DNA from 3 places in the Endozoicomonas sp. Mp262 genome. Region 1 is predicted to be linked to each of the others. Evidence: predicted binding sites of a transcription regulator. Region 1 holds the regulator's gene; each other region holds the start of a gene.
The links. Region 1 encodes LexA, which represses DNA repair genes until DNA is damaged. Its sites were predicted from a motif close to TACTGTNTANNTANACAGTA; they were not measured.
Positions count from the first base shown of each region.

Region 2: a site for LexA is predicted at 1,704-1,723, ahead of MJ595_RS14555 (YebG family protein). Genes of this name have one in related genera too.
Region 3: a site for LexA is predicted at 1,926-1,945, ahead of MJ595_RS12700 (DNA topoisomerase III). Genes of this name have one in related genera too.

Region 1 is NZ_CP092489.1:4,065,961-4,070,250, reverse strand. It holds gene topA (type I DNA topoisomerase) at 1-340, shown strand, start outside; gene MJ595_RS17840 (hypothetical protein) at 445-930, shown strand; gene MJ595_RS17835 (hypothetical protein) at 1,097-1,336, shown strand; gene lexA (transcriptional repressor LexA) at 1,474-2,064, opposite strand; partial or broken gene MJ595_RS17825 (TetR family transcriptional regulator) at 2,198-2,818, shown strand; gene MJ595_RS17820 (L,D-transpeptidase) at 2,864-3,346, shown strand; gene MJ595_RS17815 (SpoIIE family protein phosphatase) at 3,636-4,290, shown strand, end outside.
Region 2 is NZ_CP092489.1:3,317,963-3,322,252, reverse strand. It holds gene scpB (SMC-Scp complex subunit ScpB) at 1-164, shown strand, start outside; gene rluB (23S rRNA pseudouridine(2605) synthase RluB) at 245-1,204, shown strand; gene MJ595_RS14555 (YebG family protein) at 1,759-2,049, shown strand; gene rapA (RNA polymerase-associated protein RapA) at 2,319-4,290, shown strand, end outside.
Region 3 is NZ_CP092489.1:2,872,752-2,877,041, reverse strand. It holds gene MJ595_RS12710 (phosphatase PAP2 family protein) at 1-97, opposite strand, end outside; gene dgt (dGTPase) at 279-1,724, opposite strand; gene MJ595_RS12700 (DNA topoisomerase III) at 1,960-3,888, shown strand; gene MJ595_RS12695 (E2F family transcription factor) at 4,188-4,290, shown strand, end outside.

The sequences.
Region 1 (4,290 bases):
TAAGGTTGAAGACCACTATATCCTCCGCGATGGTGCCTCAGGGTTGTTTTTGGCGGCCAGTCAATTCCCTAAAAACAGAGAGACCCGGGCGCCTCTGGTTTCTGAACTACTCCCCCATCAGGCAGAAATTGACAGTAAATACAATTATCTCCTGGATGCACCAAGAGCAGACCCTGAAGGTAATCCTGCCGTTATTCGTTTTAGCCGTAAAACCAAGCAGCAATATGTAATGAGTGAGGTTGATGGCAAGGCCACTGGATGGAGTGCCACCTTTGAGGAAGGGCGGTGGCTGGAGAAAAACACCAAGAAGAAAAGCAAGGCTGCTTCCAAGAAAGCGTAACCGGTAATGTGTCGAAATGCCCTTTTCCTGGCTTATCTCACTGCTGACTGGATAGTCAGTAGCCGAGATAAGCGGGAATCGGGTCAGGCTATGGGGATTTAGCTATGTCAGGCCAGTGGCAACGGGTCACCAATAAAATGCTGTATCATGCCAGAACCTATCTGAAGGCATGGGAGGCCAGTGAGGGTGGTGAGGTTCAGGTTTTTCGTGAGGCCAGTATTATCAGTCTGGCTACGGCTTACCGGTCCTTATTGGCAGAAGTGCTTGAAAGTTACCAGGTGAATGTCAAGGTGCTACCTTTTGATTTGAATGAGGCTGTGTCACTGGTTCAGGAGAGTGGCCAGCATTCGTCAGAGCTTGACTATATCAGGCAGCTTGAGCATCAATCCGGCTTTTTACAGCTCATTAATTCCGCTGATGAGAATAGTGCACTGCGTCAGGCCATGGTGCCCTCTACGGCCAAAACCAGCGAAATATTCCTGAAGGATTTAACGCCGGATGTGCTACCTGCTGGTGAAAGTGCCCGGGATGTTATGGATTCTCTGTCTGAACTGGTGGCTTATGCCAGAAATTATAGTTTTGAATGGTAATACCCGGCAGTCGTTGGGGGGGCAAAGGGAATAACCGCTCTTGCTTTTCTCACGCCCCGATCTTTGAACCACTGACTGATTTTCCGCAATAGACGGCTTTCTTGAAAGAATGCAAACCTTCCTGCACAATGCGACCCAATGTTATAAATCAGTAGGTTATGTTGTTATGGCGGCTGCATTTTTGGAGATTGTTGAGTTATCTGATGGTGAAATCGTTCTGAGACGGAGTGATGATGAAGAGCCGCTTCTGACGTTAACGTTTTCTGAAGAAGCAAAATCCTTCCTGCAAGGCGCCCACCTTGAAGTGGCTAAAGTGATGTTTGATGCAGGGATCAATGAGGTGAGCCGTCAGGGAGAATCTCAGGGTAACGTGGCAGAGGTTCCTGAAAAAAGGGTATTGCACTGAGCTTGACAATATCCTTATCTCTTCTGCGGGACTGAATTAAGTGTCCGGCAAGCCTTGGTGGGTATTTGGCTTTCCGGGACTTAATGGCTTATGGGAAATGCTGTTTCCTGAGCATAGAAGTCAATAGCCCTCTTGTTTTAATTTCGAATGACTCCGACGCTCAGTCCTTCAATGGCAAACTGACTTTCATTGGAATCAATTTCAAGTGTTTCGAATTCATTGTTTTCAGGGTGGAGATAGACTTTGTTTTTCCTCTTTTCAAAGCGCTTGACCGTGACTTCATTATCAATTCTTGCCACGACAATTTGGCCATTGCGCGCTTCATGGGTTTTATGAACTGCTAACAAGTCGCCATCAAGTATTCCGACATCTTTCATGCTCATGCCTTTAACACGGAGCAGAAAATCCGCTTTTGGAGAAAAAAAAGCCGGATTGAGTAATAAGTGACTTTCAATATGTTCTTCAGCCAATACCGGGCTGCCTGCAGCGACCTGGCCAATAATCGGAAGCCCGGAAGGTAAGGACGGAATTCTGATACCCCGTGATGTTCCCGGACTTATTTCAATGGCACCTTTACGGGCCAGTGCCCGAAGATGCTCTTCAGCAGCATTGGGGGAGCGGAAGCCCAGGATTTTGGCTATTTCAGCACGGGTTGGTGGAAATCCGGTATCTTCAATATGGCTTTTTATCAGCGACAGGATTTCAGACTGGCGTCTAGTGAGTTTGATCATGATACTCTGTGTTTTTATACAGTTACTGTGATTATATCCAGTATTTGTAGGGATTCAAGCGATCTTGACACAGACAGGTTTCAAACTTATGTTTTAAACATTTGTTTGGGTCATTGGTCATTTTGAACGCATGTCACACTCGTTAACAGTAGAGCGGATTCTGGACGCGGCGGAACTACTTTTTGCTGAACAGGGATTTTCGGAAACATCATTACGATCAATTACCAGCAAGGCTAATGTTAACCTTGCTGCAGTGAATTACCATTTTGGCTCAAAAAAAGCGTTGATTCAGGCGGTATTCTCCCGTTATCTGGATCCCTTTGCGGAGAACATGGCCAAGGCGCTGGATGATTTCGGTGGGACGGGCAGGGATTCTGACCTGGAAGCGGCATTGCATCTGCTGGTGGATCAGATTATGGCTGTTGAACCTCGAAGTGGCGATGACCTTTCGGTCTTTATGCGTTTAATAGGTCTGGCATACAGTGAAGCCCAGGGGCATCTTAAGCGGTATCTTAACGAAGCCTATGGTGATGTTTTCCAGCGCTATTTCAAACTGTTGGTGGGAATGTGCCCTCACCTTCTTGCCGGCGATATGTTCTGGCGGGTTAATTTTATTTTGGGATCAACGGTTTTTACCATGTCCGGAGCCAATGCCCTCAGGGCTATCGCACAAAGTGATTATGGTATGAATGATGACCTTGAAGCCATTCTTCGAAAAATGGTGCCGTTTATGGCAGCGGGACTCAGGGCCCATACCTGATTGATTCCTGCATAACAGGGTGCCATAGGAGAGCCTGTGTTTATTTCGGTTAATATATCGCAACAGCAATTGCACTTGCATGGGGACGATGGCCGGATGATCAGTTACCCGGTATCCACGGGATTAAATGGTGTAGGTCAGCAGGAAGGCAGTGGACAGACTCCCCTTGGAAAGCATGTTATCAGGGCGAAAATTGGCAGGGGTGCACCGGAGTGTGCGGTGTTTGTCGGTCGCAGGTGGACCGGTGAGATTTATTCACCGGAACTGGCTATCCTTCAACCTGAACGAAAAGACTGGATATTGACACGTATCCTATGGTTAAGCGGCAAAGAGGTGGGTGTTAATCGTCTCGGGTCAGTGGACAGTATGCGGCGGTATATTTATATTCATGGCACCCCGGATAGTTCTCCCATGGGCAGGCCGGAATCAAAGGGCTGCATTCGCATGCGCAATAAGGATGTGATTGATTTGTTTGAGCAGGTAGCTGTAGGAACTCTCATCGATATTGTTTCCGGCTGAAAATAAGTATTTATTGTGATTTTACAATGGGATATTTATATAAATTAAAAATCGGTTGGAGTGGTTATTGACGGTGATATCCAAAATCTATGTTATCTCTGTAAGGCCGCGATGTTCATATTATTAAACGAGCAAGAAGCCGTGGCAGGACTCTTCAGGAATGGTTGAGTGAAATAGTTGACCCGATTACCCTGGTAGAGATAAGGGTGCATAAATAGTGTGACCAGCTATATTCAATCTTATAGGTAAACAATAAATCTGCCCCATGGATGGAATAATCTAGTCCGCTATGAACATACTTATCGTTGAAGACGCCAGAGATCAACGCTTGATGCTATCGGTGATTCTAAAAAAGAAAGGGCACCAGGTTCTCGAAGCTGAAGATGGTGTTCAAGCTTTGGAAGTGTTAAAAGCTCACCCTGAAGTGCGAATTGTGATCAGTGACTGGATGATGCCGGAAATGGATGGTATTCAGCTATGCCAGTCTATCCGTGAAAATGATTTTGGGCGTTATCTTTATTTTATTTTGCTAACCGGGAAAACTGAAAGTAAAGCAGTTGTAGAGGGTATTAATAAGGGTGCTGATGACTTCTTAAGCAAGCCGGTCAATTTTGATGAACTCGATGCCCGTTTAAAGGCCGGTATTCGCATTATTGAACTGGAGCGTGCGCTGGAAGAAAAAAATAAAGAGTTGTCCGGCGCTATTACCACTATAGAGAAAGACCTTGAGTCTGCGGCCAAAACGCAGGAGGGGCTATTAACCCAACCGGCTAAAATAAAAGACGCTGCATTTGACTGGTTTTTCAAGCCAAGTAAACATCTGGGCGGTGATATGTTTGGTTACCAGGCCCTTGATGATGAACATATTTATTTTTATCAGCTGGATGTTGCCGGTCATGGTATTCCTTCCGCCCTGTTTTCATTCACACTGAACAATATTCTGT
Region 2 (4,290 bases), 750 kb from region 1:
TGGATGAAATGGAAGCAGACCTTCCGGAAAACTTTGATGACCTGATTAAAAAACAAAAGGTAGAGGAGCTGGCTCTGGAGGAGTCTCCAGAACCAGAAATGCCGGATACCGAAGAAACACCTCCGGAAACAGCCCCTTCCACCCCTATTCAGGAAAGAGAATAATACCAATCGCTGCAATTGGTATTATAATTGCCCGTTCTTTTGACCCTCACGGTGGCAATGCCACCTGGTAGCCTGTATTCATGAGCACTGAAATAACTATCCCCTCTACTCCTCCCCAGCCACAAGGTGAAAAACTCCAGAAAATACTGGCAGGCGCAGGTCTGGGTTCCCGTCGGGAAATGGAACGCTGGATCAGTAATGGCCGCATTACTGTTAACAATCAGGTTGCCCAGCTGGGTGACCGGGCAACACCCCGTGACACCATTGCTGTGGACGGCAGGCCCGTAAAACTGGAGGCCTATACCTCAGGTATCCGCAGGGTTATTGCCTATAACAAGCCTGAAGGTGAGGTTTGCACCCGTTCTGATCCCGAAGGCCGTCCTACGGTTTTCAACAGACTACCAAAACTCAAAGGCGAACGCTGGATCGCCATTGGACGACTGGACCTGAATACTTCCGGCCTCTTACTGTTCACCAATGACGGCGAACTGGCCAGCCGGTTAATGCATCCATCCCATACCATTGAACGGGAATATGCGGTACGGGTCATGGGTAATGTGACCCCTGAAAAAGTAAAGCGCCTTTACGATGGTGTAGAGCTGGAGGATGGCCCGGCCCGCTTTACCGATATTGTTGATTCCGGTGGCTCTGGTATAAACCACTGGTTCCATGTCTGTATTCTTGAGGGACGTAACCGTGAAGTACGCCGTCTCTGGGAATCCCAGGAACTCACCGTAAGCCGACTGAAACGGGTTCGCTTTGGCAGCACCATTATGCCAGAGGGGTTGCGTGTAGGTCAGTGGCAAGAGCTGGGCAAACCACACATTGATGAGCTGGCAGCACTGGTTGATCTTGAGCCCGCGAAGGCTTATGTAAAGACGCCCTCCGAGCGGGCAGCTAAACAGCCAGCTCGTCCAAAAATCTACAAAAAAACGGCCCGCAAAACCGAAGGCTCCGAATGGCAAACTCAAAAACCTGATTTTTCCAAAAAACGGCCTTCTCAGAGAAACACCAGGCGAGCTTCAGGGAAACGTCACTGACTGTATCGGGGAATGGGGAATGGGAATAGCAACTCATACTATTTCGATAGTGTCGTGAAATTCCAAAAGGCACGTTTCCACGCTCTGAAGATGGCACTCCCCAAAAGACTCCTTAGACTCGTTCCCAGGCTCCTGCCTGGGAATGCATACCTCCTCATGCAGTAGGTCTGATATAAGTTGGAACATCCGTATGCATTCCCAACAGGGAGAGGTTGTCGCAAAAGTTATTTTTATTAACCACGGAGACACAAAGACACAGAGAAAAGCGTTTTTTTTTATCATTTTTGCTCCTGATAAGGGACAAAACAAGAAAACTTTGTGCCTCTGTATCTTTGTGGTTAAAACAAAGCATACTTTTGCGACACCCTCGGGACGCTGGGAACGAGGTGAGAACAACCCGCTGGTCTTTTATGGCTGGCGGACTTATTCACTGTTTGGCATTGTTGATAGAACAAATAACTACAAAGCACTTTATTCTATGACGGATTCCAGACTAAAATACTGTTTTTTTATACAGTACCTTATAAAACCCAAAACCTTATCAGGAGAGGGCAATGTCCATCACCCCCATGTGGCGAGTAGACCGGGACGGAAGCATGTTTACCGATAAAAAAGCGGCTGAAGAACACGATAAGATGCTGGAGCTGGCAGACAACCTGTCCAGCCTGCTGGAATCTAACCTGACCATCGAGGAAAAGCTGGCCGAGGAAATCGGTTTGCTACTTGCCCGAAACAAGGAAACCCTGGCCAAAGCCTTCAAAGGCAAGCCTGACCTTATCCTGACCATCGGGGAAGAAAAGGAAGCTGAAGAAACCACTTCTCCTGTCAAGCCAGTAGCTGCCTAATCCCTTGCACCAGCAAGTCTAAAAAACCGACATACTGGAACTGATAGAAAAATATGGGGAATAGAGAAATAGTACGAACTACTATTCCCCATTTACCATTCCCTATTCCCCCCTAAAGTTCAAACAAAACAAGTAACACTAACCATACCCTCCACAGACCAATCCCGCTATAATCCACAGAACTTAAGATTTCGGTCTTCCCTGTAGTGCAATTTCAGGGAATTCCGCTAATATAGCGCCCTTTTGTCTGGCAAGGTCAGTAGTCACGCATGACGAGTTTCGTTCCTGGACAACGCTGGATCAGCGACACAGAAACTGAACAAGGGTTGGGTACCGTACTCACCCTAGACGGCCGTATGGTTACCCTCCTGTTTCCCGCAACTGGAGAAACGCGGCTATATTCCATCAACAACTGCCCCCTAACCCGGGTGCAGTTCAACCCCGGTGATAAAGTAGAAAGTCATGAAGGCTGGGTCATGACAGTCACCGAAGTGATCGAACATGCAAATATTCTGACATATTTAGGTGTATTGGATGATGGCCAGCCCAAAGAGCTGCCTGAAACCGATCTCGGTAATTTTATTCGTTTTAACAAGCCCCAGGACAGAATGCTGGCCGGTCAAATTGACCAGAACAGCAATTACTCCCTGCGCTATAAAACCCTGTTGCACAATCATCGGCTGCGACAATCGGCTGTTCGTGGCCTTGTGGGTCCCAGAACAAGTCTGATTCCCCATCAGCTCCATATCGCCAGAGAAGTATCTGCCCGCTATGCGCCAAGGGTGATGCTGGCGGACGAAGTGGGTATGGGTAAAACCATTGAGGCAGGATTAATCCTCCATCAACAGCTTATCAGTGGTCGTGCAGGGCGAACCCTGATTGTGGTTCCTGAAAGTCTTCAGCACCAGTGGCTGGTTGAGATGCTCCGGCGTTTTAACCTGCACTTCAGTCTTTTTGACGAGGAACGCTGTCGCACCATCAGTGATGACAACCCTTTCCTCAGCGAACAACTGATACTCTGTAGCCTTGATTTCCTGTGCAAGGATGAACGTCGTTTGCAACAGGCCCTGGAGGCAGACTGGGATCTGATGATCGTTGACGAGGCCCATCACCTGGTGTGGTCTGAACAGGAAGCCAGCAATGAATACCTCTGTATCGAGCGACTGGCTAACCAGATTCCGGGCTTGCTTCTGCTGACAGCCACACCTGAGCAAATGGGTATTGAAAGCCACTTTGCTCGCTTGAGACTGTTAGACCCTGACCGTTTCCATAATCTGGCAACATTCCAGGAAGAAGAAAGCTCCTATGAACCCGTAGCCAATGCTGTTCAGGATCTGCTGGATCATGACCAGTTATCGGAACAGGCCAAGCAGCATCTTCTGAGCTTCTTGGGAGAAGCGTGCAAACCGGTTATTGATACCTATGAGCAGGGTTCACCCACAGGCAAGGTCAATGCCAAAGAGCAGCTGCTTCGTCAGCTTCTCGACCGTCATGGCACAGGACGGGTCTTATTCAGAAATACCCGTAACTCTGTGGGCGGTTTTCCGGGAAGGGTTGCCCAGGGCTATCCTCAGGCTCTGCCAGAGCTGTACCAGATTGCCCTGGAAGAGGAAGCGGAACTGGAAGCGCCCTCTATAAAGCACAACGTATACCCTGAGCTTGCCTATCAGACTCATATCAAAGTTGATGATATGGATCCCTGGTGGAAAGTCGACCCCCGGGTCGAGTGGCTGATCAATCTGGTCAAGCTACTGAAAAAGCAAAAAGTTCTGGTAATCTGTGCCCACGCCAATACAGCGCTCGACCTTGAGGATGCCATGCGGATTCTGTCCGGCATTCCAACGGCTGTTTTCCATGAAAACATGAGCATTATTGAGCGTGACCGGGCAGCGGCCTGGTTTGCTGACGAAGAGTACGGTGCGCAAATTATGGTGTGCTCGGAAATCGGCAGTGAAGGCCGTAATTTCCAGTTTGCTCACCACCTGGTACTTTTCGACTTGCCTGCTCGCCCTGATCTGCTTGAACAGCGTATTGGCCGCCTGGATCGTATTGGTCAGACCGAAGCCATTAAAATCCATGCTCCCTATATCGAAGGCACCGGGCAGGAAGCCCTTTTCCATTGGTATGAACATGGACTCAATGCCTTTGCTGACACCTGCCCTGCTGGCAGCACTGTGTACCAGGAACTTTATCCTGAACTTGAGCCAGCCCTGAAGCCTGGTTCCGGCATCAAGCTGGCAG
Region 3 (4,290 bases), 1.2 Mb from region 1:
GCACATTATCTCCCATCTGCTTTATATTAGCATGGGTTGATTTGATAGTGGTTATTAGCACTACATACGCAATGCATAATTGAATATTTTTTTTCATTGATTCTGATTTATTTGTTAAAGGGTTTTTTGATTGTTTTTTTTAATAATTGGAAAGCTAGTTTAAAAAAAGAAAAGTACCAAATCTTTATTTTAATTTTTTATTCGATCAGTGAAGAAAGCTATGCCCGTTAAGGGCATAGAAAGTGAAATTTACATATAGCCAGAAGCAGTCATTGATATTATATTGCAGAAAGACTCTGGAACTCAGCCACTACAAAATGATCGGTCATACCACTGATATAGTCGATAATAAGTCTTGCTCGATAGTACCATTCCAGATCATTATTCAGATTCTCAGATGTTACTGTTTGTTCAGCTTGCTGCACCGCAGAGCAATAGGCCGCTTTATACTTCCGGGATAGCCGATGATAAAGCCGTTGCTGAATGAACAACCCACCATCATCTTGATAGGCAATGGCTTCAAACTGCTTTCTTGGCAGTTCCAGCAGAGGCCGATATATATTCATTAGTCCAGTGAGGGCTGAGTATCCCCGCAACTCCGGAGTTTCTTTTTCCCGATTGTTAAAAATATGACGGATTGCCACTGTTTTTAGAGTCTTTAGTGCCAAATGTTGACTGGAGCCACCATCAATGAGAGGTTCGTCCAGGGTGCCGTTATAAATGGCCTGATGATTTTCCAGATAACGGGAAGAGGCATAATCCACCAGATCCCTCACCAGCCGGGTTCTTAAGCGGATAATAAAGGTTTGGGATCCGGCATCCGACCTGGCTTCCTTAATAATGTCGAGAAGATAGGTATTATCATTGCCACTAAATTCTTGCCAGACTTCCTTAAGACGGTATTGTAATTCCCGGAATGACAGTATGCCCTTATCCACAGCATCTTCAAGGTCAGCAATACAATAGGCAATATCATCGGCCGCTTCCATAATATAGACCAGTGGAAAACGACAGCCTTCAGCTATATTGAGGGATTGCCATAATTGTCTGACAAGGGGTTCCTCACTGTAGTAAAACCCGGGTTTCTTTTGATGATAGTGGAACGGCTGATGTTTTCCTGGTCGAGGCTGATAGGGTGGCCGGGTGTACTTCATCAGGGCTGCTATTTGTGAATACGTCAGGTTTAACTCCTGAAGCGTATGAATAATTCGCAGGCCCTGGGCATTGCCTTCAAAAACACAGAGGTCTGGCAGCAGGGTTTCTCGAAATAATGAAGTGTGCCCATCCTTCCCTTTCAGGGACTTCCTGTGACACTCTGCCGCATGTTCAGCCATCCAGCAGCTGATGGTTTCTTCTCCAAAATGACCAAAAGGCGGGTTACCCACATCGTGCATCAGGCAGGCCATTTCTACCAGATTGGTAAAGGCGGTTTCAATACTGGCCAGACCATGTATTTCCAGCGCATCAGCTGCCTGAAATTTAGCCAGAATGGTTCTGGAGAGATAGCGTCCGGTTTGCTGTACTTCAAGGGAGTGAGTCAAACGGCTGCGCACTGCCGCATTGGTTTCCAGCGGATACACCTGGGTTTTCTGCTGTAGCCGCCTGATGGCCGCTGACTGAATAATTCGCCCACGGTCACTTTCGGTCTCTTCAACCAGATTACGATGGGTTTTAACTGAGCTGGGTTTCGGGCGGTCACAGGTGATTTTGGTCAGGTAATCCATAGCGCTTTGATTTGCTAATTATTAATCCAGACTAGCATATTGAGCTATGTGCGGCATATTGAAATCAGGACAGTTAAGCGGCGTTAAATTAAGCAAGGCTTAAGGCTGTTGAGATTTGACCATATGCTCAACCAATACCCCATCAACCCATGCCAATATTTGAGTAAATATTGTTTCGGACTATGCTCTTTGATTATTATTGACTGGTTATTTATACAGTTTACCGTGACCCTGTATGCGACTGATTATTGCTGAAAAACCGAGTCTTGGAAGGGCGATTGCTGATGTACTGCCCAGACCCCACAAAAAGCATAATGGCTATATTGAAACGGCAGGTGGTGATTATGTCACCTGGTGCATAGGTCATCTATTAGAACAGGCTGAGCCTGATGCCTATGACCCGGCCTTCAAACAGTGGCGCCTTGAACATTTACCCATCATTCCCAGTCAGTGGCTATTGCAACCCCGAAAAAGCAGCAGGAACCAGTTAACCGTTATTAAAAAACTGCTGAAGCGGGCTGAAATCATTGTCCATGCCGGTGACCCTGACCGGGAGGGACAGTTACTGGTGGATGAAGTTCTGGAATTTCTTAAATTGTCTTCGGTCCGTCGTAAGGAAGTACGACGACTGTTGATTAATGACCTGAACCCTCAGGCTGTCAAAAAGGCCTTGGCAAGACTGAAATCCAACAATGATTATGTGCCTCTATCGGTGTCCGCCCTGGCTCGGTCAAGAGCGGACTGGATATACGGCATCAATTTGACCCGGGCTTTTACTCTGTTAGGACGTAGGGAAGGATATAACGGGTTGCTGTCAGTAGGGCGAGTGCAGACCCCCATACTGGGACTGGTGGCTCGAAGAGATCAGGAAATAGCGCACTTTCAGGCTAAACCCTATTTTGAAGTCTTTGCGGTGCTGGAAACCGGGCAAAAAGAATCTTTCAAGGCCCGGTGGCTTCCCAGTGAATCATGCCAGCCGTGGATGGATGAGGAAGGACGGGTATTGGATCGTCGTCTTGCCGAAAACGTCATAGACCGAATTAAAGGGAAAACCGGGGAGGTGGTTTTAGCGGAGGACAAGCCCGGTAAAGAGCTACCTCCTCTGCCTTATTCCCTGTCGACGCTTCAAATTGATGCAGCACGGCAATACCGTATGAGTGCAGGGCAGGTTCTGGAAAGCTGCCAGAAACTCTATGAAAAGAAAATGATTACCTATCCCCGCTCGGATTGCCGGTATTTGCCAAAAGAACACTTTCAACAGGCACCTGAGGTTCTGGCTGCTATCCGCAATAATGATCATCAATGGGCAAAAGCCGTAGATAATGCCACACCCGATAAACCAGGACGGGCCTGGAACGATGCAAAAGTAGGCGCTCATCATGGGATTATTCCCACATCCAGACGCAGCGCCATTGATAAAATAAGTCGGGCGGAGCAACAGGTTTACGGGCTTATTGCCAGGCAATATATTGCCCAATTTTATCCAGACCACAGGTATCAAACACGACGAATCCAGGTACGTATTGAAGGGGGGCTATTTCAGGCCAGTAATCGCCAGGTGGTGGATGATGGGTGGAAAATACTCTATCAACAACAGGAGAGAAAAGATCAGCTGGATCTGCCACGATTACCATCGGTTAAGAAAGGGGAACAGCTGAACTGTATCGATGCAGAATTAAAAGAACGGGAAACCCAGCCACCTCGACCCTTTACCGATGCAACACTGCTCTCTGCCATGACCGGTATTGCCCGCTTTGTGAAAGACCCGGCCATTCGTAAAGTACTCAGGGAAACCGATGGGCTGGGAACAGAGGCCACCAGGGCTGGAATTATTGAGCTGTTATTCTCCCGCAAGTTTCTTACCCGTGAAGGGCGAAATATTCATGCCACTGCCACAGGGAAAGCCCTGATTGAAGCCTTACCGGAAAAAGTCAGCCAGCCAGATATGACCGCTAGCTGGGAGTCATTCCTGGACAGCATTGTTGAGCGTAAAGGAAGCTATAACACGTTTATGATTAATCTGGATCATGAACTAAGGACTTTATTGGCAACAGCAATGACTAATGGCATGCCAACAGTTCGGAACTTGCCACCTGTAAAGGAAAAATTTAGAAAGCGAAAGGGCGCTGTTTCTCGTAAAAAAACAGTTGCAAAAAGAGAATAGTAGAAAGCCAGGAAAAATGAGTCCTTATAGTGTACTGGTATTTTTCGGGATAAGTTGAAACGTTTTTTATTTAACCCTTAGAAACCTTTTTTATCTGCTATAGTCTTTTATTTGGATGAATAGTTATTTTTTCTACTTTAAAAGGCTTAGACCATGTTGCTTTTTAGGTTCTTTTTGTTTTTTTTTGTTTCTTTTCACAATTTGCTTTATCAATAGAAGTAGTTAAAAAGGAGGTTGAATTTGAAAAATCACATGGATTTTCCTGGGAAGAAGAAAATCAGATTTTCGCAGAGTGGATAATGGATGATTATTTATCACTCTCTACTGAGTATTTAGATGATTCTATTTCATTGAGCGGTGAAGAGTGGCAGGATGATACAACCACTCAAAATTTGCTGGCAT